3 regions of the Veillonella sp. 3627 genome follow, and region 2 is predicted to be linked to each of the others. Evidence: riboswitches for the same ligand, from Rfam matches in the RefSeq annotation. Region 2 holds a riboswitch; each other region holds the start of a gene.

The links. Region 2 has a riboswitch for thiamine pyrophosphate ahead of thiC (phosphomethylpyrimidine synthase ThiC). Riboswitches for the same ligand answer to the same signal wherever they lie in the genome.
Region 1: linked by a shared signal. The riboswitch ahead of thiD (bifunctional hydroxymethylpyrimidine kinase/phosphomethylpyrimidine kinase) and the one ahead of thiC (phosphomethylpyrimidine synthase ThiC) in region 2 are both predicted to bind thiamine pyrophosphate.
Region 3: linked by a shared signal. The riboswitch ahead of thiS (sulfur carrier protein ThiS) and the one ahead of thiC (phosphomethylpyrimidine synthase ThiC) in region 2 are both predicted to bind thiamine pyrophosphate.

Annotation. Positions count from the first base shown of each region.
Region 1 covers NZ_RQVG01000001.1:19,016-26,563, reverse strand. Annotated here, with positions in the region: gene EO114_RS00105 (zinc metalloprotease HtpX) at 1-80, opposite strand, end outside; gene glyS (glycine--tRNA ligase subunit beta) at 87-2,120, opposite strand; gene glyQ (glycine--tRNA ligase subunit alpha) at 2,122-2,997, opposite strand; gene thiE (thiamine phosphate synthase) at 3,375-4,046, opposite strand; gene thiD (bifunctional hydroxymethylpyrimidine kinase/phosphomethylpyrimidine kinase) at 4,141-4,947, opposite strand; TPP riboswitch at 5,014-5,110, opposite strand; TPP riboswitch at 5,291-5,398, shown strand; gene cytX (putative hydroxymethylpyrimidine transporter CytX) at 5,542-6,735, shown strand; gene EO114_RS00075 (DNA repair protein RecO) at 6,868-7,548, opposite strand, start outside.
Region 2 covers NZ_RQVG01000001.1:147,296-154,843, reverse strand. Annotated here, with positions in the region: gene EO114_RS00740 (pyocin knob domain-containing protein) at 1-193, shown strand, start outside; gene EO114_RS00735 (hypothetical protein) at 205-603, shown strand; gene EO114_RS07825 (hypothetical protein) at 604-750, shown strand; gene EO114_RS00730 (hypothetical protein) at 846-1,382, shown strand; gene EO114_RS00725 (D-Ala-D-Ala carboxypeptidase family metallohydrolase) at 1,393-1,776, shown strand; gene EO114_RS00720 (hypothetical protein) at 1,786-2,205, shown strand; TPP riboswitch at 2,482-2,590, shown strand; gene thiC (phosphomethylpyrimidine synthase ThiC) at 2,668-3,972, shown strand; gene EO114_RS00710 (hypothetical protein) at 4,149-4,856, shown strand; gene EO114_RS00705 (hypothetical protein) at 4,861-5,553, shown strand; gene EO114_RS00700 (hypothetical protein) at 5,674-6,261, shown strand; gene rpsB (30S ribosomal protein S2) at 6,469-7,194, shown strand; gene tsf (translation elongation factor Ts) at 7,316-7,548, shown strand, end outside.
Region 3 covers NZ_RQVG01000012.1:27,080-34,627, reverse strand. Annotated here, with positions in the region: gene EO114_RS06955 (hypothetical protein) at 1-277, shown strand, start outside; gene EO114_RS06950 (YkvA family protein) at 295-639, shown strand; gene EO114_RS06945 (thioesterase family protein) at 692-1,102, shown strand; gene murI (glutamate racemase) at 1,106-1,924, shown strand; gene EO114_RS06935 (hypothetical protein) at 1,933-2,472, shown strand; gene EO114_RS06930 (coenzyme F420-0:L-glutamate ligase) at 2,483-3,139, shown strand; TPP riboswitch at 3,190-3,289, shown strand; gene thiS (sulfur carrier protein ThiS) at 3,562-3,753, shown strand; gene thiF (sulfur carrier protein ThiS adenylyltransferase ThiF) at 3,754-4,329, shown strand; gene EO114_RS06915 (thiazole synthase) at 4,361-5,131, shown strand; gene thiH (2-iminoacetate synthase ThiH) at 5,148-6,344, shown strand; gene EO114_RS06905 (thiamine phosphate synthase) at 6,331-7,158, shown strand; gene EO114_RS06900 (glycosyltransferase family 2 protein) at 7,335-7,548, shown strand, end outside.

The DNA of each region.
Region 1 (7,548 bases), 130 kb from region 2:
CCAAAGATAACTTGGTACATGTACAGAATACTGCCAATGATAAATACATTCGCAAAAAATGTGAGTACTGTAATAATCATAAGATTTTATTTCAATTTACCTAAGTTACTTACTTCGTAAGTCATACGTAATAATTGAAGACGATTTTGCTTCACTGCTTCGTCTTTATCCATAACCATAACATGTTCAAAGAATGTTTCAATATATGGCACCAAGGATTCTGCCAAACTTACAGCTTTCACATAGTCACCTGCCTCTAAGGCATTACGATTTGTTGTATATACCGGCAATGCCGCTTTGTACAAGGCTTGTTCAGAATCTTCTTTTAACAAGGATTCGTCAACGCCTGTGAAAGTCACATCTTTTACCATATTAAAAATACGTGTGTAAGCCTGCATTAATGGTTCGTTTTCATCAATACGGTTTGCTGTTAAGGCTTGTCCTAAACCTTCTGCTAGAGCAACTGTGACAGTCTCTTGGCTCAATACGATATCTACCACTTGATATGGCATGCCTTGTTCTAACAAGATATTTTTCAAGCGAAGGATGAAGAAGTTTTCTAATTGACCTAGTAATTCTTCTTGTTTTTCACTAGCCACGCCTAATAATTCCATTGCTTTTACCCAGATTGGACGCATGGATAAAGACCATTTGCTATCCATCAAGATGTTGATGATACCGATTGTTTGGCGGCGCAATGCATATGGATCTTGGGAACCTGTAGGGATTAAACCACGGCTGAACGTAGCTACAATGGTATCTACTTTATCTACGATACTCAAAATACGTCCTGCATCGGTAGTTGGTAAGATATCCCCTGCAAAACGAGGCAAATATTGTTCAAAAATTGCTTCCCCTACAGCTGGTGTTTCGCCATCTAGTAAAGCATATTCTTTACCCATAATGCCCTGTAATTCAGTAAATTCACTCACCATACCTGTCGTTAAGTCAGTTTTAGCAAGATGAGTAGCTCGTTCTAAGGTAGCTGTATCTGCAAATCCTACTTCCTTCGCTAACGCAGCACCTAATGTAAGTAGACGTTCTGTTTTATCTTTCAAATTGCCCAAACCTTCTTGGAAGACAATTTTTGTCAATGCTTCATAACGACCTGCTAATGGCGTTTTACGGTCTTCGTTAAAGAAGAACTTCGCATCGTCTAAACGAGCACGAAGTACACGTTCATTACCGGCTGCTACCACATCCAAAGATTTGCTATCGCCGTTGCGAACAGTTAAAAACATAGGAAGTAATGTTCCTTTGCCATCCACCATTGGAAAATAGCGTTGATGGTCTTTCATTGGTGTAATGATGCAATCTGATGGCAAAGTTAAGTAGCTTTCATCAAAAGTACCACAAAGTGCTGTTGGATATTCTACTAGGAAAGTAACTTCATCTAATAAATCCTCATCCCACACCACAGTAGCCCCTTTAGTGGCTGCTAGTTCTGTTAATTGTTTACGGATTGTTTCACGGCGTACGTCTTGGTCGATCATAATGAAGTTTTTAGTTAGTGTATCTAAGTAATCTTTTGGTTCTGTTATGGTCAATTCAGATTCACCTAAGAAACGATGTCCACGGCTTACATTTGTACTTGTTACATTAGCAAATGTCACTGGTACTACGTCTTGACCAAATAATGCCACCAACCAACGTACTGGACGAACGAAACGTTCTTCTAAATCGCCCCAATGCATGGATTTAGGGAAACTTAAACCTGTAATCAAGGATGGTAATACGTCAGATAAAACTTCTTTTGTATCTAAACCAGCTGTCGTTGTATCAGCAAAGATATATCCATCTACTACTTTCAATTCAGATACATCTAATCCTTTACCACGAGCAAAACCGATAGCTGCTTTTGTAGCATTTCCATCAGCATCATAGGCAATGGATACAGATGGACCTTTATGAGTTTCGTGAACATCTTCACCACGTTCTGCTACGTCATTGATGAGTAATGCAACACGGCGAGGTGTGGCATACACTTTCACAGCCCCATGTGGAATGTGACGCTCTGCCAATGCAGCTATTGCTAATTCACCTAATTGTTTAATAATATTTGGCAAAAATCCTGCAGGAATTTCTTCTGCCCCAATTTCAAAGAGTAAATCCTTAGCCATCTTATTTATCTCCTTTCAACAATGGGAAACCAAGTTCTTCTCGTTTCGCCAAATAATTTTGTGCACAAATACGAGCCATGTTACGAACACGACCGATGAAAGCTGTTCTTTCAGAAATAGAAATAGCACCACGTGCATCTAGCAAGTTGAATGTATGGGAACATTTCAACACATAATCGTAAGCCGGCAATACAAAACCTAATTGACATACACGTGTAGCCTCTGCTTCGTACATGTCGAACAATTTGAACAACATATCTGTATCTGCTAATTCAAAGCTGTACGTAGATTGCTCTACTTCGTTAGCATGCCATACATCACCATATGTATATTGTTCGTTCCATTGTAAGTCATACACATTTTCTACGCCTTGAATGTACATAGCCAAACGTTCTAAGCCATATGTAATTTCAACGGATACAGGTTTCACGTCGATAGATCCTACTTGTTGGAAATAGGTAAACTGCGTTACTTCCATACCGTCTAACCATACTTCCCAACCAAGACCCCAAGCGCCTAATGTTGGAGATTCCCAGTTATCTTCTACGAAACGGATATCATGATCTTCTGCATGAATGCCAAGAGCAGCCAAACTTTGCAAGTATAATTCTTGAATATTGTCTGGAGAAGGTTTGATGATAACTTGGAATTGATGATGTTGGAATAAACGGTTTGGATTGTCACCATAACGTCCGTCTGCTGGACGGCGGGATGGTTCTACATAACATACAGACCAAGGTTCAGGCCCTAAAGCATGTAAAAATGTGGCAGGGTTCATCGTACCCGCCCCTTTTTCAATGTCATATGGTTGTTGTAAAATACAACCTTGTTCACCCCAGAAGTTTTGGAGTGTAAAAATCATCTCTTGAAATGTCATTTCCATTCCTCCTTATGTTTTACAGGGAATAAAAAAGTCCCTGCAACGAAAATCGCTACAGGGACGAGATATACCCGCGGTTCCACCCTAATTGGCTAATGCCCTCTTTTAAAAAATAGCCTTTACTAATTGTCCATACCTAGTATGGTACAACGTTCCTGCCCATGCTCCACAGCGCCTTCTACTCATTTGTGAGCTTTCACCGTCCTCACTCGCTAACGGGAGTATACTCCTCTGCTTCATCACTTATGTATATATACTATTGTATGGATAAAAGGGATTAGTGTCAAGGTGTATCCTCTTAATCAGCGATGTAAGTTCTTAATTACTTTTACTATCCCCCTATTCCACAATAGTCTAGGAATATGTTCTGTATATTATTTTTCCAAGAACATTTTACACCATTCCATGTTCTCTATCCACATAGCAGTTTCATATTCAATGTCTTCCATTTCTGTGATGGCTGAGATCACCGCAATACCGTCCACTGGTTCCGCTAAGACATCATCAAAGTTATCTCGATTAATGCCACCAATAGCCACCATAGGAATAGTTGGATTATGAGCACGTAAAGCTAAAATTAATTCGGGCCCTCGCACAGTTTTGGCATCTTTCTTTGTACTTGTCGCATACATAGGACCTACGCCGATATAATCCACATAGTCCAACTTTGTGTTCTCTAACTCTTCTACAGAGTTAATAGACGTCCCCACAAGGGCGTGAGGCAATCGTTTGCGTACTTCGTCAAGGTCCATATCGTCTTGTCCCACATGGACGCCATCAGCGCCTATCTTTTCAGCTAATTCTACATCATCATTAATGATGAAAGGAACTCCATATTCCTTACAAATGTGTTGCAACTCTCGTGCCAACTGTTCTTTTTCCTCCCCTACAAGAGCTCCTTCTCCTTTTTCACGAAGTTGAAAGCAAGTAATACCGCCTTTACAAGCTTCTGTAAGGGTCTTGTGAATATCCTTCGTATTCGGTGTTCCACAAATGAAGTACAACCCCATCATGGAGCGCACTGTATCTATATCATGATGTTTCAAAATAATCCTCGTTTCTTATCTAACAACCAAAACAGATTACTTATAGTATACCACGACACTAAGTATGGTTGATATGATATGGATCATACCTATATTACTCAGAATATTCATCCCCATAGGCCATATGATTCACTGGCCCATTGCCTGTGCCCAGTCCCGGATTATGCAAAATAGCTAATCGGATATATTCTTTACCAATCGTAATAGCATCTTCCAAGGATTTCCCTTTGGCAAGTTCTGCTGTTATAACAGCAGAGAATGTACAACCTGTGCCATGGGTGTGTACTGTGTCATATTTAGGACTTGTCCAAGAGCGTCGCATGGACATGGTATCTTTTGTAAACAAGTAATCTGTGGCCTCATCTCCGATGTGACCACCTTTGATGATCACCGCTTGAGGGCCTAATTCTTGTAAAATGCGAATCCCTGCTGTATGCAAAGCTTCTACCGTATCAATTTTCATATCTGCCAGTACTTCGGCTTCACTGCGGTTCGGTGTAATCAAAGTCGCTTTCGGAATCAATTTGCTTTGTAAGGCTTTCACCGCCTCATCGGAAATCAATCGATCCCCACTGGTGGCAATCATCACAGGGTCTAACACATACGGTACTTTTGGATCTATGTAGGTTCCGATTAGTTCCATCATCTCTGCTGTGGCTAACATACCCGTTTTCACTGCTTCTGGAACAATATCTGTAAATACGGCTTGCAATTGTGCTGCAATCATAGAAAGGTCCATGTGTGCAATTTGCGTCACACCTCTTGTGTTTTGTGCCACCACGGATGTAATAACAGCCATCCCATAGACATGACGACTTTGAAAGCTTTTTAAGTCCGCCATCACCCCTGCACCACCTGTTGGATCTGTTCCTGCAATCGTTAATGCTCTATGTAATTTCATAGGAGTCTCCTTTACTAGTAACAAAAAAGAACCAATCCTAGGGACGGTTCTTATACAATATCTAGTATTTGATGCCATCCACTTTCCTCCGCCAGCATTATCTGGTTCAGGTCTAGGGTTTTGACACTCATCAATCTCAGCATAAGCACCCCTAGTGGTTCTTATATTAATTTAGTTATAACATGAAATATGCTCCAATGCAATACAATAAATTACAGCTAAGCTACTTTCACTAGAAGATATTCCCTCTCAATATAGATATTCATATATCCTATGTATTTCATATAATACATTACATTCACCTATACATTCCTATTGACGTAGTATCATTCAATTCGTATAATACATCTATAAGGGGTGCTCACTGAAGTGGGCTGAGAAGTAGCTACGTGCTACTAACCCATAACCTGATTTGGATAATGCCAACGTAGGGATATATTAGCATATTTTTGTAGTACCTATACAAACACATAAGGACACATTACCATATGGTTCCTGTTTGCAATACTTGGTCTCTTAAGAATATCTATCATCTACAGGCTAATCGTTTCAGATTAGTCTTTTTTGTTCCCACTGGCATAGTTAGGAGTATTCATGAGTGATTCAAAACTTTCATCATCACGGTTGTCCCTCATTTGGTTCGGCGCCGCTCTTTCCATTGCGGAAATTATGACGGGCACCTATTTTGCGCCCCTAGGATTTTCTGACGGCCTATTGGCCATCATCATCGGTCACGTCATCGGCTGCTTGTTATTATTTGGTGCAGGACTCATCGGCGCTCGTGAACACATGAGTTCTATGCAAACTGTATCCACTGTCTTTGGCAATGGGGGCATGAAATTATTTTCTATTTTAAACGTTCTACAACTGATTGGTTGGACCGGTATTATGATTTATGACGGTGCTCTTGGTGCCGTAGAGTTATGGAATCTACCATTCACTGCGTGGACTTTCATTATCGGGGCCCTCATCATTGTATGGCTCTTCATTGGTATCCGTAACATGGGGTATATCAACAGCATCATGGGCTACGGCTTAGGTATCCTCTGCATCTATTTGTTAATTAGCTTGTTACAAGAAAGTTCCATTCATAGCCAAGGAATCATCACTGATGAAATGACTTTCACAGCGGCTTTGGAATTATCCATTGCTATGCCATTGTCTTGGCTACCATTGATTAGTGATTATACTCGATTATCCAAGAACCCTGTGGCAGGTACTGCATCTAGTGCCATCGTATACGGCGTAACTAGTTCTGTCATGTATGTATTAGGCCTCGCTGCGGCCCTCTATACAAATGAAAGCAACATTGCAAAGGTTCTACTTCATGCTGGCTTAGGATTTGGTGGGTTAATTATCATCGTATTCTCTACTGTCACAACTACTTTTATGGATGCCTTATCTGCTGGTATTTCCTCTGAAAGCTTGCAGACTAAATATTCTGGTCGTACCATCGGTATTATCGTTACCGTCATCGGCACCATCGGTGCATCCATCTATCCAATGGATAATATCATTCCTTTCTTATATATGATTGGATCCGTATTTGCCCCAATGATTGCTATTTTATTAACTCACTATTTCTTATTACGTCATTGTCCACACCTTGACCATGGACCTAGCTTGTATATCATTTGTTGGGCATCTGGTACTTATATGTACCATCAATTCCTTGACAGCAACCCATTCTTAGGGGCTAGCCTATCTACTATCGTAGGAACAGCATTAGCAACCATTGCAACGGCCTATATCATTAGCCTAATTTCTAAAAAGAAAAAAGAAATATAACCGCTTACTATACTATTTAGTGCGTATATAAGCACTCATTATTTCATTATACACTTTACAATAACTTCACAAATCAAAACAGGAGCATTCCTTCTATGAAAGGTAGCTCCTGTTTTCATTTTAATATATTAATTATATCATCGTCTCTAAAAACTCAATGCTATGCAATGTATATCCTAGTTGATATGTCAAAAGTTTTCGCAATAGAATTTCTAATTGATCCCATTGATTCGCAGTAAGACGTAAAGGCTTTGTAGGAATCCAATCATAGTTCAAAAGCATTGTTATCCCTTGTTGTAGCTCTTGTTTCACTACATACTGACAGGCTTCATAGATTTCATCGCAAAGACTTGCCATTACCTCAGGGTCTTCACAATGTTGCCCTTGTGGCACAAATCCCGCTAGACTTAACATATGCCACCCCAGCACAATAGAACCTAAGCGAATGGGTTTATCCTGTATAGATTGTAAAAATCGACTCATGTTCGTATATACACTGCGGTCTAATTTACCTTTTTCAAATAAAGCACTTACCAGTTCACCGCTAAAAGTAGCATAGGAAATATCTTCTAAACTTTCATAATCGCGTGTAGAAATCCCATCTATCTGGATAATATCGTACATGTCTCCATTAGGTGCTACTGTCAAATATAAACAGCTTAAAGGTTGTAAATACGCTCCTTCTTTATAGTTAGCTTTACGTTTATGAGGAACAGAACAAAGTATAATACCTTCTAACTTCGTGAGAAATGCATAGATACTATAGTATTTTCGTTTTTTACGCCACAGTACGATGGCTTCACTAGTAAACGT
Region 2 (7,548 bases):
TACAGCAACCTTCCCAATTGCATTTAGAAAAAAATGTTTTGGAATATTTTACAGCCACATTAATCCACGTTCCGATAAGTGGCTAGCAAGTGTTCAAACAAAAAAGCTAGATATAACATCAGTCACAATTTCTGAAGTCATTGGAACACAAAATTCACGGCGTACTGTTATATATATGGCGATAGGTGTTTAAAGGAGGTTTATATGGAGAATAAATATATTTTTGTCTTAGATGAAAAAGGTCTCCGAGTAACTACCTACTTAGTAGGATTACATGGAGACACAGAAGAATCAGTATTAAATTTTGCTAAAATGCAATATCCGAACCATACATATCTAGTAGGTAATCAAGATATACAAAATGAATTTTATAACAATAAATGCTACATCAACAGTAACTTTATTGACTATGTACCCGAACCCGTAGTACCTACTAAAGCAGAACATATTGCAGAAATTAAAGCCTACTATGACAAACGTTTTGAAACATTAGAACAAACGCTAGCAAGACGTACATTAAGTGGTGCTAGTGTAGCTGATTTACAAGAGCAGTATAAAAAACTTACACAAGAAATGATTGCAAAGATTAAGGAGGTAAAGTAAATGGATAATTACGAAGTACACTCAGATATTCCCGTAATGCATTTTTGTGAATGGTGTTATGCTACACTCAATCAAGACGGTACTTGCCCTACTGAGGGATGCATTCACAACGATTTAATGAATATGGAAGACAAAAAAGAGGAATAATATTGTTCAAGAGAGATGGTAGGAGTGATTATGAACAGAGCTAGAGATAAACCAGATCTGATAAGTTTTATTGTTTAGGTGTATTAAAAGGTAAAATGGTATTCGATATGGGATTTTTAGAATCTCTACGAGATATTCTAGTAGAGTCGTGGATTATAAAGGTGGGACTATCCCTTATAGGTAGTGCCGCTATATGGCTAATGAATTTAAAGCACGTTCAAGTACTGGGCGTGTTTATTTTATTAGTTTTATTTGATTTGCTGACTAGATGGGGAGCGATTGCCTATCAGATGTTAGTAGAAGCGGGAGCAGACAAAGAAAGTATATCTGCTTGGGATAAGTATATAGCAATCATTCCTGCGTTTGAAAAGGGATTAATTTCATCTAAACATATGAGAAAACCCTTTGTGACAAAGGTAATGACATATGTATTTGCTACAGCCATAGGTTGGTGCTTTGATTTTATGGCAGGGAAAGAAGCCTTTGTAGTTAATTTAGTTTGGTTATATTTAGCCTCAGCAGAATTTTTGAGTGTACTAGAAAATATGCGTGATGGTGGAAATGTAATGATGGGAAAGTTTTTAGATACCATCAGAGACATGATTGAAAGTAAGTTCAAATTTAAGTTATAAGGAGACATATATGAAAATTGGAAATTATTTTGAGGATTATGAGTTTGCCTGCAAATGTCATCGACATAATGTAGTAGATGGGAAAAATGTGTTGGATCATATTATTGACAAACGTTTAGTAGATGTATTGGATAAAATCCGAGAACGTGTAGGACGACCAGTATATATCGAAAGTGGATACCGTTGTGAAGACCACAATCGTGAGGTAGGTGGAGTGCCTAACTCTCAACATGTATTAGGAACAGCTGCTGACATTACAGTGGACGATATTAGTGTTGATGAATTAGCAGATATTGCAAAAGAGTGTGGTGCAGATGGTGTTGGCAGATATTATGGACTACAATTTGTACACATTGATGTCCGAGGTTATGATGCGGAATGGGAGCAATATTAGGAGGTTGAAATGTATGGAACTATTCTTTCATGGATTAAGAAACACACGATTATGCTTGCTAGTGGCTTTGGTACTATTATCTGTGCCCTGCTATACATTTGCGGAACAGGGAGTGACATTAACACAAAGCGAATACAAGATGCTCAGCAAGAACTTAGACGAGCTCAATACAATCAACAAGAAGCAAGCAAACTCAATCGAGAGGTTAGAGATGCAGTTGAACGTAGCGAAGTTATCAACGAACGAATCGAAAGTAGCATTACTAGAAGCGAAGCAGCTACTAGAAGAACAGAGGGAGCAGTTGAGAGCATCCAAGGAGAAATTAAATCTACAAGAGCAGAAATTGACAGAGCAGCAAATCTCATTGGAGAAAGCCAATCTATACTTAGAAGAGCAGAAGGAAGAAATAAAGAAGTACAAGAAAAATAGTCAAAAGCACCGATTTATTGAGGTGCTTTTATTAGGTGGACTAGCCTATAAAATGTTTCGGTAACGTATAAAAAACAATTTATAACGTTATCAATAAAAACTGTTTTTGGGAACGGTTGCACAACCGTTGCACAACCTTTTTTACAAGAATGGCTTAATACCAAAGGTTTATAGCAATATATGCGTTATGTGTATCATAATGCCATCATGGATGAGGAAGAATAATTTTCTATAAAAATCCACCATTTCATGATATACTATAAGCAAGTAAATATTTTAGATTTGCAAGGGAGCCTATGTAATAGGCTGAGAAAGGACTATGAAGTACCTGACCTTTTGACCTGATCGGGATCATGCCCGCGTAGGAAGCACGCTGACATATGTGGGTATCGATGTAATGTCGATACCTTTTTGTGTATAGAGCACCCAAAATAGGCTCCTTTGTAATGAAAGGAGCTTTTTATGTTTTACACACAAATGCAAGCAGCCCAAAAAGGCATTGTTACCGACGCGATTAAAGTGGTAGCAGAAAAAGAAAACATGGATGTTGAAGTATTACGAGACTTAGTGGCAAAAGGACATGTAACAATTCCGTGCAACAAGCATCATACATCTTTACAACCAGAAGGAATCGGTCAGAAGTTACGCACAAAAATTAATGTAAACTTAGGCACATCCAAGGATTGTACAGACTACGAAGAAGAGATGAAAAAAGTCCATCATGCAGTGGCATTAGGGGCTGAATCGATTATGGACTTGTCTACACATGGTGATACAAAAGTATTCCGCCGTCTACTCACAAAAGAATGTCCCGTTATGATTGGTACCGTGCCTATCTATGATAGCGTTATCCATCACCAAAAAGATTTAGGCGAATTGACAGCTGAAGACTTTATTTCTACGATCCGTCTCCATGCAGAAGATGGGGTAGATTTTGTTACCTTACATTGTGGAATTACGCAACATACAGTGGAGCAAATTAAACGTCACAACCGAAAATTAAACATTGTGAGCCGTGGCGGTAGTTTAGTCTTTGCCTGGATGTCCATGACTGGTCAAGAGAATCCGTTCTATGAATACTATGATGAAATCTTGGATATTTGTGCAGAATATGACATGACAATTTCCCTTGGCGACGCCTGCCGTCCTGGTTGCTTGGCAGATGCTACAGATATCTGTCAAATCGAAGAACTTGTTCGACTTGGGGAGTTAACAAAACGAGCTCGCGAACGTGGTGTACAAGTGTTAGTGGAAGGTCCTGGTCATGTACCATTGAATCAAGTGCAAGCTAACATGGAAGTACAACAAACAATCTGCGATGGGGCGCCGTTCTATGTATTAGGACCATTAGTAACAGACATTGCACCAGGCTATGACCATATTACAGCTGCCATCGGTGGTGCAGTGGCAGCCATGCATGGGGCAGCCTTCCTTTGCTATGTAACACCAGCGGAACACTTAGCCTTACCTGACGAAAATGATGTGAAAGAAGGCATTATGGCTTTCAAAATCGCAGCTCATGCCGCAGACATTGCAAAAGGTATTCCGAATGCACGAGATCGCGATGACCGGATGGCAGAGGCACGCCAAAAACTCGATTGGGAAGCACAATATGCAGTAGCACTAGATCCTGAAAAAGCACGTCGCATCCGTGAAAGTCGTGCCCCAGAAGAAGGACATAAAGAAGCTTGCAGTATGTGCGGAAAATTCTGCGCCGTACGGAGCATCAATAAAGCCTTAGAGGGAGAGAAAATAGATATATTATAAATGAGAAACGAAACAGCCAACTCTTGGATAGGAGTTGGTTGTTTTGTTGTATAGATAAATTGATTATAGCAATACGATTGATGTATTATATAGATAGTAAATATGTTTTTGTGTAATGCAACTAGTGAATTTACATGAGAGTAACATTTGAGAAAATTGTTTTTTTGAGGTGCATGATGAAACAATGGAAACTATTGGCACTGGGATGCGCACTATTAGCGCTAACTGGTTGTGCAAGTATGGACTCTACTATACAAGTAGATAGTGACTTTAGCGGGAAATGGGAAGCGCAATTGCATACTCCTGAACCTTTAAGTAAAACGGATTTAGAAGCTGGGTTTGACGACAGTGTAAATAAAATTATTTATGACCGTAAGCATATAGGTGATGAAACATTTGAGGAAAAACAAAATAAGGAGAAAGAGACTTTAAAACAGTTTAGTGCAAAACATATTAATGTAGAGGCTGTTGATGAAGCTGGTAAGGCTTTGAATAATCAAACAGATGCTAAATCTGAATATTGGAAAATTACAGCTTCTTTTTCAGATGAAAGTGAATTAACTAACAGTTACAGAATTATTTATGGTGCCATAGATAAACCTGAAGCGCTACATGTTATCTATCCTTATGGTGAAGAAAATAATGCATATATGTTTTTTATGGGAAAATCCTATGGAACAACAACTATCACAGTAGATGGGGATATTAAAACTGATTTCAAAACAGATGGTGTAGTGAATGGTAACACAATAACTTTTGAAAAAGATCAAAATATCCGATTTGTGTTTCTAAAAGCATCTCATACTGTTAGAAATGTAATGATTGGTGTAGTAGTATTTGGTGTGGTAGTAGGCGCCTATATTCTGTGGCGAAAACGAGGTTAGTAGTATGAACATGAAGAAATATATGCTAATTATATTAGGTATAATCATGATGGGGCTGGATTTCACAGGATGCACATCTGATACATCAGTCGGTGATAATCCCGATTTGTCGGGTACATGGTATCATTACAACCCTCCTTATGAAGACAACGGCTATAATGGTGGGATTGTTTATAAAATAACATTTGAAAAGGTAAGTGACCATGTATATAAAATGACTGAATCTAAGTTTTATATGCGTAATGTATATGCGAAACATCAGTTGGTAAACGAAAAAGAATATGGTACTGATCATGCAAGAATTACGAAATTAGATATTGCGAAGGGACCAAATAAAAATGGAGTGGTACCTATCTATGACGACGCTTATGAATGGGTGCCTTATTATGATGAAATAAAAGAAGATACATTAATGACAGTCAGAGATGGTAAGGCTTATGATGCGGCGTTTGGTGCTACCCACACAATTAAGAAAGAAAATGGTAAGTTAATACTTGTCAGCGGTAAAGATGATAACTCTATTATGTATAAAACTGATGACTCTTTCTTTACATTTGCTAACGAACAAGAGGCAGCTAACATCAAAAAGAAAGTAGACATCGATAATGCTAATAGTCCCAATGAAGCATATCAAATACGCAATATCACTTTCACTGTGAAAGAAAGTGATAAAAAGGTCTATGCTCATTCTAATTAGAAGTACAATAAGTATGATATATCTATATGTTTAAATGTCTACAATGCTTGATATTGCATATATTTATGGAGTATGATAGTGGTGTCATTATAGTTATTTTTTATAAGTGTGAGGTGTGCTATGAGAAAAAGAACAGCAATCGCTCTTATCTTGGCCAGTGTATTTGCAGTTAATGCAGGGACTGCTACAGTAGAAGCTAGTTGGTTAAGTAAAACATTAAAGAAATTAGATAATGCTTTGGGGGTTCCTGATGGTGATACGCAGGTGACAAAACAGAGTGATGGATATTTACATTTACCACAAGTCGGGGAACGCTGGATTCCAGTAGCTGAAAATCAGTATTACAAAACATATTTAGACCGTAGAACGGCTATAGCAGGTGGTGAAGCACAAAATAGGTTTGTAGCAGGTAACTTTAAAAGAGAATTCACGCCTATAGGCTCGCATTGGCTTGGAGAGGTAAACAATGACATTAAGCCTGATGTTATTACGGTAGGATATAGCTACATGATATATAGTGTAGATGAGTATTCGGTTCGAAATGATCCTACTCCAGCGTATTATGATATACATGGGAACTTAATTTATAAAAGTAGAGCTATAAGGATGTTAGAATTAGATAGAACTTTTAGCGTTACTTATACACCTGAATCAGAACAAGAGCGTATTAAAGATAGAGTGTTCCACCTATTCGGCTGGGATTACTAATCGTATGTTATCGCAGTATTTTTGTATATAATCAACTAATATACGAACATATTGATATAAAGCAAGGTACCCCTTGCTTTCACCCAACAGTTTGTGCTATACTAACCAAGTATGAATACACACGCAACTAGACTATCAGTTCTGTGCGCAATTTCGCGTTTGCTGAGGGATGAGGGTTGCGGAGGTTTTTTAACAGGAGGTGCCAACATGGCAGTAGTATCACTTAAACAATTATTAGAAGCTGGTGTTCACTTTGGACATCAAACAAGAAGATGGAATCCTAAAATGGCTAAATTCATCTTCACTGAACGTAATGGTATTTATATCATTGACCTTCAAAAAACTGTAAAAAAAGTAGAAGAAGCGTATGATTTCTTACGTGAAGTAGCTCAAGAAGGCAAAACAATCCTTTTCGTAGGTACTAAAAAACAAGCTCAAGAAGCTGTAAAAGAAGAAGCTCTTCGTGCTAATATGTACTTCGTTAACGAACGTTGGTTAGGCGGTATGTTGACTAACTTCAAAACTATCGAAGCTCGTATTAAACGCTTAAAACAATTAGAAAAAATGGCTGAAGATGGAACATTCGAAGTTCTTCCAAAAAAAGAAGTAATTCGTCTTCGTCATGAATGGGAAAAATTGGAAAAATATCTTGGCGGCATCAAAGATATGCCAGAAATGCCAGGCGCACTTTTCGTAATTGACCCTAAAAAAGAAAAAATCGCTATCGCAGAAGCTAAAAAATTAGGTATTCCTGTAGTAGCTACTGTGGACACTAACTGTGATCCAGACGAAGTTGATTTCCCTATCCCAGCAAATGATGACGCTATTCGCGCAGTTAAATTATTAGCTGGTAAAATGGCTGACGCTATTTTAGAAGGTCGTCAAGGTGAACAAGACGCTTTCGGTACAGAAACTGCTTCCGAAGAAGCTTAAGAATCTGTAAGATTATTTAACAATATATACAGACATAGTCTTAATTGATAAATAAGTAATAACGATGTAAAATTAAGGTAAGGCTAAGGTCTTACCTTAATTATTTATAGGAGGAAAAATCATGGCTCAAATTACAGCAGCTTTAGTAAAAGAATTACGCGACATGACTGGCGCAGGTATGATGGATGCTAAAAAAGCATTGGTAGAAGTTGATGGCGATATCCAAAAAGCAGTTGACTTCCTTCGTGAAAAAGGCTTAGCAGCGGCAGCTAAAAAAGCTGGTCGTATTGCAGCTGAAGGTGTAGTAGCATCTTACATTCATGGTGGTGGACGTATCGGCGTACTAGTAGAAGT
Region 3 (7,548 bases), on a different contig from region 2:
TGTAAAAGAAGTGGTAGAACCAAAATTACAACAAGTGAAAGAAAAGGTAGAACCAAAACTTCAACAGGTAAAAGAGGTGGTAGAGCCGACATTACAGCAAGTAGAAGAAAAAGCTTCTGAATTGACAGCCAAAGCGATTGACCACGCACAAGAAGCGGTGCAAGACATTCGTGAAAAAGCGGAAGTTGTGAAGGAAACAGCAGTGGAATTGGCAGAACAAACAAAAGAAAAAGCCATTGACTTAGCAGAACAAGCAAAAGACAAGTTCAAACAATAATCAGAGAGGTTATAACTATGAATATCTTACAAATCCTTAAGTATGGAAAAACCTTTACATCTGATGCCTTTATGTCTACTGTGAATCGCATGGGTCGTAATATTATGTTTGCACGAAAAGCTGTTATGTTATATTATTGTTTACGTGATGCAGATACACCAGCATTTGTAAAGGCCGTTATTGCAGGCGCTTTAGGATACTTGATATTGCCTATTGATTTTATCCCAGATAGCGTACCAGGTCTTGGCTGGGTGGATGATGTGGCAGTATTAGCAATTGCTATGAAAGTAGCGAATCGCTATATTAAGGCTTCCCATAAGGAAAAAGCACAAAAATTTGTGCCTATCGGATCAATTGATTAATCAGTAAAGGGGCTCTTTGGAGCCTCTTATTGCATAGGAAAGGTAGTATACGATGATTTCTACATCTTTACGTGTCCGATTTTATGAAACGGATATGATGGAGATTGCCCATCATACGAATCATTTACGGTGGTTTGAAATGGGGAGAATTGAATATTTTCGCCGCTGTGGTATTAGTCTATGGGACATGATGCAAGAGGGCATCGTCTTTCCTATTACAAAAGTGAGCTGTGAGTATAAGGAAGTGGCACGCTTTGATGATGTATTGCGGGTGGAATTAACAGTAGCCTCTTTGTCGCGGGCTCAATGTACTTTCTCATATCGGATTATCCGTGACAGTGATAATGCATTGATCTGTACAGGGGAAACACAAAATGTGTTTACGGCTAAAGAAACAGGTAAAATTATTCGCTTGCCAGATGTATTTTTTAAACCCATGAAAGCCGTAGCAGAGGAGGAGTAGGGAATGACGCCCATACAGAAGGAATTACCTATTGGAGTATTCGACTCTGGAATCGGTGGATTGTCTGTATTATCTGTGCTAGCACAAGAATTTCCGGAAGAAGATTTTATTTATGTTGGAGATAGTGCAAACAATCCAGTAGGCAATAGGCCGATTGAGGAAATTGAAGGCATTGCTACGAAAATTGCAGAGTTTTTAGTGGCCCAACCAGTGAAATTTATAGTGATCGCATGCAATACATTTTCTGTGGTAGCCTTGGACAAACTATCCAAACAATTTGATGTACCTATTGTGGGGATGGCCCAGGGGATTCATGATGCTCTGCGTATCAAAGTCAAACAGAAACGTAAAGGACCTTTAGGCATTATGGCTACCGTCGCGACTATTAATAGTCATAAACATATGGATGCGGTACATAGCTTAAAACCTCATGTGAAAGTGGTAGAACAAGGCTGTAAAGATTTGGCGGCCTGTATTGAAGAAGGTCATTTAGATGATGCAGTTTTACGACATTGTGCAAAAGAATATGTACAGCCTTTGGTAGAGGCAAATGTGGAAGTGGCCATTTTAGGATGTACCCACTATCCTTTAGTAGAACCCATATTGCGTGAGTTGGCTAAAGAACAAATTTGCTTTGTAGACCCTGCGTGGGAAACATCTGATGCTGTAGGAGCTATTTTGTACGGAGAAGATTTGGAGCAGACATCAGGTAGGAAAGGCTCTATACAAGTTTGTGTTACTAGCCATGCGGATCGAGTAACGTCTATCGTACAAGATATTTTCAAGGATACTAGCTTAGAAGCTAAGCTCATTACTCTATAGGAGGAATTATGTATATTTACACATTAATAGATACCCTAGTGTGGATAGCCTGTATCATTGCTATCATTTATATTGCCTACCGCATATTTGCATGGCGCCAAGGCAATGAAGACATTGTAATCTTGGTAAAACGTCGCACTCCATTTGTGGTAGAAGACATTAGTTTTGATCAAGTAGTGTTATCTACGGATATTCCATTTGTGAATAGAGGCAAACAATACGGAACCATCATGGATATGTTCCCTCGTCATTTGTTACCACAAGAACAATTTGACAATGTACGAATTCAATCGTGGTTAACCGACGCAAAAGCAGAACGTCATGATGGCTATTGGGAAGCGTTAGTCTATAAACAACGACAAGGCAGTACTATTCGTTTGCGTCTAGTGATGACGGCTAATAGTGGTAACATTCGTAAAGACTTAGTGGGATTCCCAGACATGCCTATCGATATCTACCATCAAGTGGTAGGTCGCGAGGCGTACCGTATTTCAAAAACTAGAATTACTCTAACTGCAGAAGAGTTAGAAGTAGCAATGCGTAAATAGGAGGTATATCATGGCTGAATTAGAACTTTTACCAATCCCTACGCGTATTTTAACGAACAAAGATGATATCGTTGAGGCTATCGTAGAATTTGCAGGCCCTTATATTGGACCAGAAGATATTGTGTGCGTAGCAGAATCCGTCGTGGCTATCACGCAAGGGGAGTTTACACGACCAGAAGATTTAAAAGTATCTTGGCAAGCTAAATTTTTAAATCGCTTTATTCATCCGGATGGATCTATGGCATCTGTGTATGGTATGCAAGCAGCTATGGATAAAGAAGGGGAATGGAAAATGATGTTTGCCTTCCTCTGTGGAGCCGTAGCTAAAGTGTTTAAAAAATCTGGTGTGTTCTATCAAATGGCACGGACCGCATCCTTAACAGATGATGTGACAGGGACTATGCCTCCGTTTGATAAATGCATTGTATATGGACCAAAACAACCAAATGCAGTAGCCGATGCTATTATGAAAGCCACAGGAGCTTATGGAGCTTGTGTAGCGGACGTGAATGATTTAAAACGAGCTGCTATCTTAGGGCATAGTCGTGGATTGAAACCGCAGCAAATTGCGCAAATTTTAATCGATAATCCATTTGGCAATGATAGCCAAATGACACCTATCGTTGTGATTAAAAATTATGCCTCTGTGTCTGCACGGAGACGATAAAAATTGTTGATACTTAGGCTTGCAAATTGAGTCGTATCAGCGTATACTGAAAGAGAACTTTGGGGAGCCTACTGGCTGAGAGTAAACGAAAGTTTTGACCCATAACCTGATTTGGATAATGCCAACGTAGGATAAGTTTGATTCGTCATACTGAGGACATCCAACAGGATGTCCTTTTTTGTGCTTTTATAGGATGGTATATCGTATATGAGTATACATGGAAGGTGTATCTAAGTGGATGTACAAGGGGAACAGAATAGTGAGACGATAGAGTGCTACAGCATGAAGGGGCATACCACCGCGGGTATGGTTTTTCGTGCTGTTTTTTTATACTAGTATGTGGTGAAGGAGCCATGACGGATAATTGGTATGATACTAGTTTGGAATAGGTATATAGCAAACGCTATAGTTAGGAGGATATGATGAAAGTAAATGGAGCAACCTATCATTATGAGGGGCAAACAGTGCAAGAAGTACTGGCAGCCCTAGCGTTTCGAATGGATCGCATCGTAGTGGAATATAATGGGAAGATTCTTTCTAAAGCAGACTGGGAATCGACTCGTGTCAGCGCTGCAGATACAATGGAAGTAGTAACCTTTGTAGGAGGTGGCTAAATGGTATCTTTACAGGATAAAAAAGTTCTGCTCATCGGCGTGGGCGGTGTTGGATCCCATGTGGCAGTGGCATTGTGCCGTGCTGGAATTGGTCAGTTAGAAATCGTAGACTTCGACGTTGTGGATGAAAGTAACTTAGGCCGTCAATATTATGAGGTGAATGATGTGGGCGTTTTAAAAGTAGAGGCTATGAAAGGCCACCTCAATCGGATGAATCCAAACTGTGAAGTCATCGTCCATAATGAATGCCTCACACCAGAGAGATTATCTGAATTAATCGATGGCTATGACATGGTCGTAGAAGCAGTGGATAAGGCTGTCACAAAAGCATGGATGACAGAAGTGATTCTAACTCATCCTACAGAACCCTTATTAGTTGGCTGTTCCGGTATGGCAGGTTGGGGGGATAGTAATGGTATCCGCCGTGAACGGAGACATCATCGTTGGTATCTATGTGGTGATGGTGTGAGTGATATCGATTCTATCGGAAAAATCACTGCGGCTCGTGTCATGGTGTGCGCCGGACATATGGCAAATGCCGTCATTCAATTATTACACGGAGAAGATATTGATTAAGGAGGAACCTATGACACGTTCAGTAAAAGATATGGAAGCACAAGATACATGGACCTTAGGGGGACATACATTACAGTCTCGATTTATCTTGGGGTCTGGAAAATTTTCTATTGACTTAATCGAGGCTGTCCTAGAAGAAGCGGGCGCAGAAATGATTACCTTAGCCCTACGTCGTGCGGTAGGTGGAGAAGTGGAAAATATCCTAGATGCTATCCCAAAGGATACTATCTTAATCCCTAATACGAGTGGCGCTAGAGATGCTGAAGAAGCGGTGCGTATAGCAAGATTATCCCGAGCTACAGGTTGTGGAGATTTTGTAAAAGTAGAAATTATGAAAGATTCAAAATATTTATTGCCACATAATGGGGAGACCATTAAAGCTACAGAAATATTAGCAAAAGAAGGATTCATCGTTATGCCATACATGTATCCAGACTTAGAAGTGGCTCGTGATTTGGTGAATGCTGGAGCCGCTGCGGTGATGCCGTTAGCGGCGCCAATTGGATCTAATCGTGGATTGCAGACAAAGGAATTTATCAAAATTTTAGTGAATGAAATTGATTTGCCTATCATTGTAGATGCTGGTATTGGTGCTCCATCCCAAGCAGCAGAAGCTATGGAAATGGGCGTAGCTGCGATCATGGCAAATACAGCCGTAGCTTCTGCGGGCCATATTCGAGGTATGGCGAAAGCATTTGGTTTAGCCATCCAAGCAGGACGATTGGCCTATTTGTCAAAATTAGGGCCTACTCTTGAAATCGGTGGTAGCGCTTCATCTCCGTTGACTGGATTTTTGAGATAATAGGAAAGGAATAGCCATGTCTAGTACCACCAGATACCATATAGACGATCCATGTTGGAAGTATCGCTCCCACATGGATCAAATTGAAAGTCCCATTTTAGAAACGGTATTGCGAGAACGTGAGCAATATACGTACGATCAATATACAGCAGATGATGTGCGCCGTGTATTGCAAGAAGATACCATTGATGTAGAAGGACTAAAAATTTTATTATCTCCTGCAGCAGAACCATTTTTGGAAGAACTAGCAGAAAAAGCAAAGGCTGTACGAACGCGATATTTTGGCAATTCTGTATATTTGTTTACACCGTTATATATTTCAAACTATTGCGATAACCTATGCGTGTATTGTGGCTTCAACTGTAAAAATCAGATTCATCGGGCGAAGTTAGATGAAGCAGGTATTGAAGAAGAATTAAAAAATATTGCCAAAACAGGATTACAAGATATTCTAATTTTGACTGGGGAAAGTGAACGCCATAGTCCTATTTCTTACATTGGGCGTGCCTGTGAATTAGCAAAAAAATATTTTAAGGTAGTGGGCGTAGAAATTTATCCTGCCAATGTAGACGATTATGCATACCTACGAGAATGCGGTTGCGATTATGTGACCGTATTCCAAGAAACGTATAATTGGGAAAATTATAAAACATTGCATTTGTTAGGAAATAAAAGCGTATTTCCCTATCGACTTGAAACGCAAGAACGAGCTTTGCGAGGGGGTATGCGGGGAGTAGGTTTAGCAGCCTTATTGGGATTGGATGATTTCCGAAAAGATGCCTTTGCCACTGCTTTGCATGCCCATATGCTACAACGCGCGTATCCTCATGGAGAAATTAGTATTTCCTGTCCACGCCTGCGGCCTATCGTCAATGATGATACCATCAATGCAGGGGACGTAGGAGAAGCTCAATTATTGCAAGTCATCTTGGCATATCGCTTATTCCTACCTTATGCAAATATTACGATTTCCACTAGAGAAACAGCCAGGTTCCGTAACGGGGTCCTACCATTAGCAGCGACGAAATTGTCAGCAGGTGTCAGCACAGGTATAGGCGAGCATTCTTCTGAAGATAATAAAAAAGAAGAAGGGGATGCACAATTTGAAATTGCTGACAGTAGAACCGTAGCAGAAGCCATGGAAGATGTGAAAGCCTTAGGAATGCAAGTGGTGATGAGTGATTATATCGATGTGCTCTATGAAGAAAAATAACCAATCTATAGACACCTTAGTATTGATTACAAATCGCCAGCTACTGAAAGATGACATTAGCTTAGCAACATATGGTGTAGCACTGTCTAGAGGGATAGAAAGACTAGAAAAGTATGGCAAACAATGTATTAATCATACAGAAGAAAGCAGTTTACCGTATAATATACGTAGAGCATATAGATCTACAGTAAAAGCGAATCTTCATAGTACTAAATTGCCTGATGCGAGGGCAGATAGTGCTGAACCAGACAACTGGATGAGAAATCACAGTAGTCTGTACACCCTATGCCGTGACACTGATTTACCCTTTGAAGAGTACATCCAACTCTGTGATACCATCGGGGATACCGTAGTGCACCATGGAAAAGTTATTACGAATCGAGAGCAATTAGCTATCGTTTTGGCAACAGCAAAACGAATCCATCTACCCACTAATCTAATACGCTATTGGCAATCCGAACAAGAAGAACTATGGATTACCTTGCAACAACATTTTCATGACATAACTATGTGGAGTACCGTCCACAACGAAGATGACATCAAGTTGTTAGCATCCCTAGGAATCCCTAATTTGGAGTACGTCTTAATCAGTCCCATCTTTCCCACACCATGCAAAACAGGACACCCTGGCATTGGCGTTAAGAGGGGAAAGGAGCTGTTGAAACAAATTCAGACTCATTACCCACAAGTACAAGGTATTGCTTTGGGAGGTATCCACGAGCACAATTACCAAACGTGTTTGCAACATTCTATTACCGGCGTAGCTATTATGTCTGATTTCATGAAGCGAGTGCATAGCCATATTGACATTTAAGAACGCCATACACTTCGGAGCAAATCTCAGTGGAACGTAAATTTGTGGAGAAGTGCATGGCGTTCACCCTTTACGCTCTAGGCACGAAAGCGGGGAAAGAACGCCATATACAGCGGAGTTTGCAAAACAAGTCTCAATCCTGTAAAATAGATAGGTAAAGATCATAAGGAGGAGCTATGTTACTGTCAATTGTTGTTCCCGTATTTAATGAGGAAGATAATATTCAAAAATTTTATACTACAGTCAAAGATGTATTGCAAACACTTGACTATGACCATGAAATTATTTTCGTCGATGATGGGTCCAGTGATGATAGTGCAGGCATGCTACGATATATTGGTAATCAAGATCCAAAAGTAAAAGTGCTGTTATTGGCAAGAAATTTCGGTC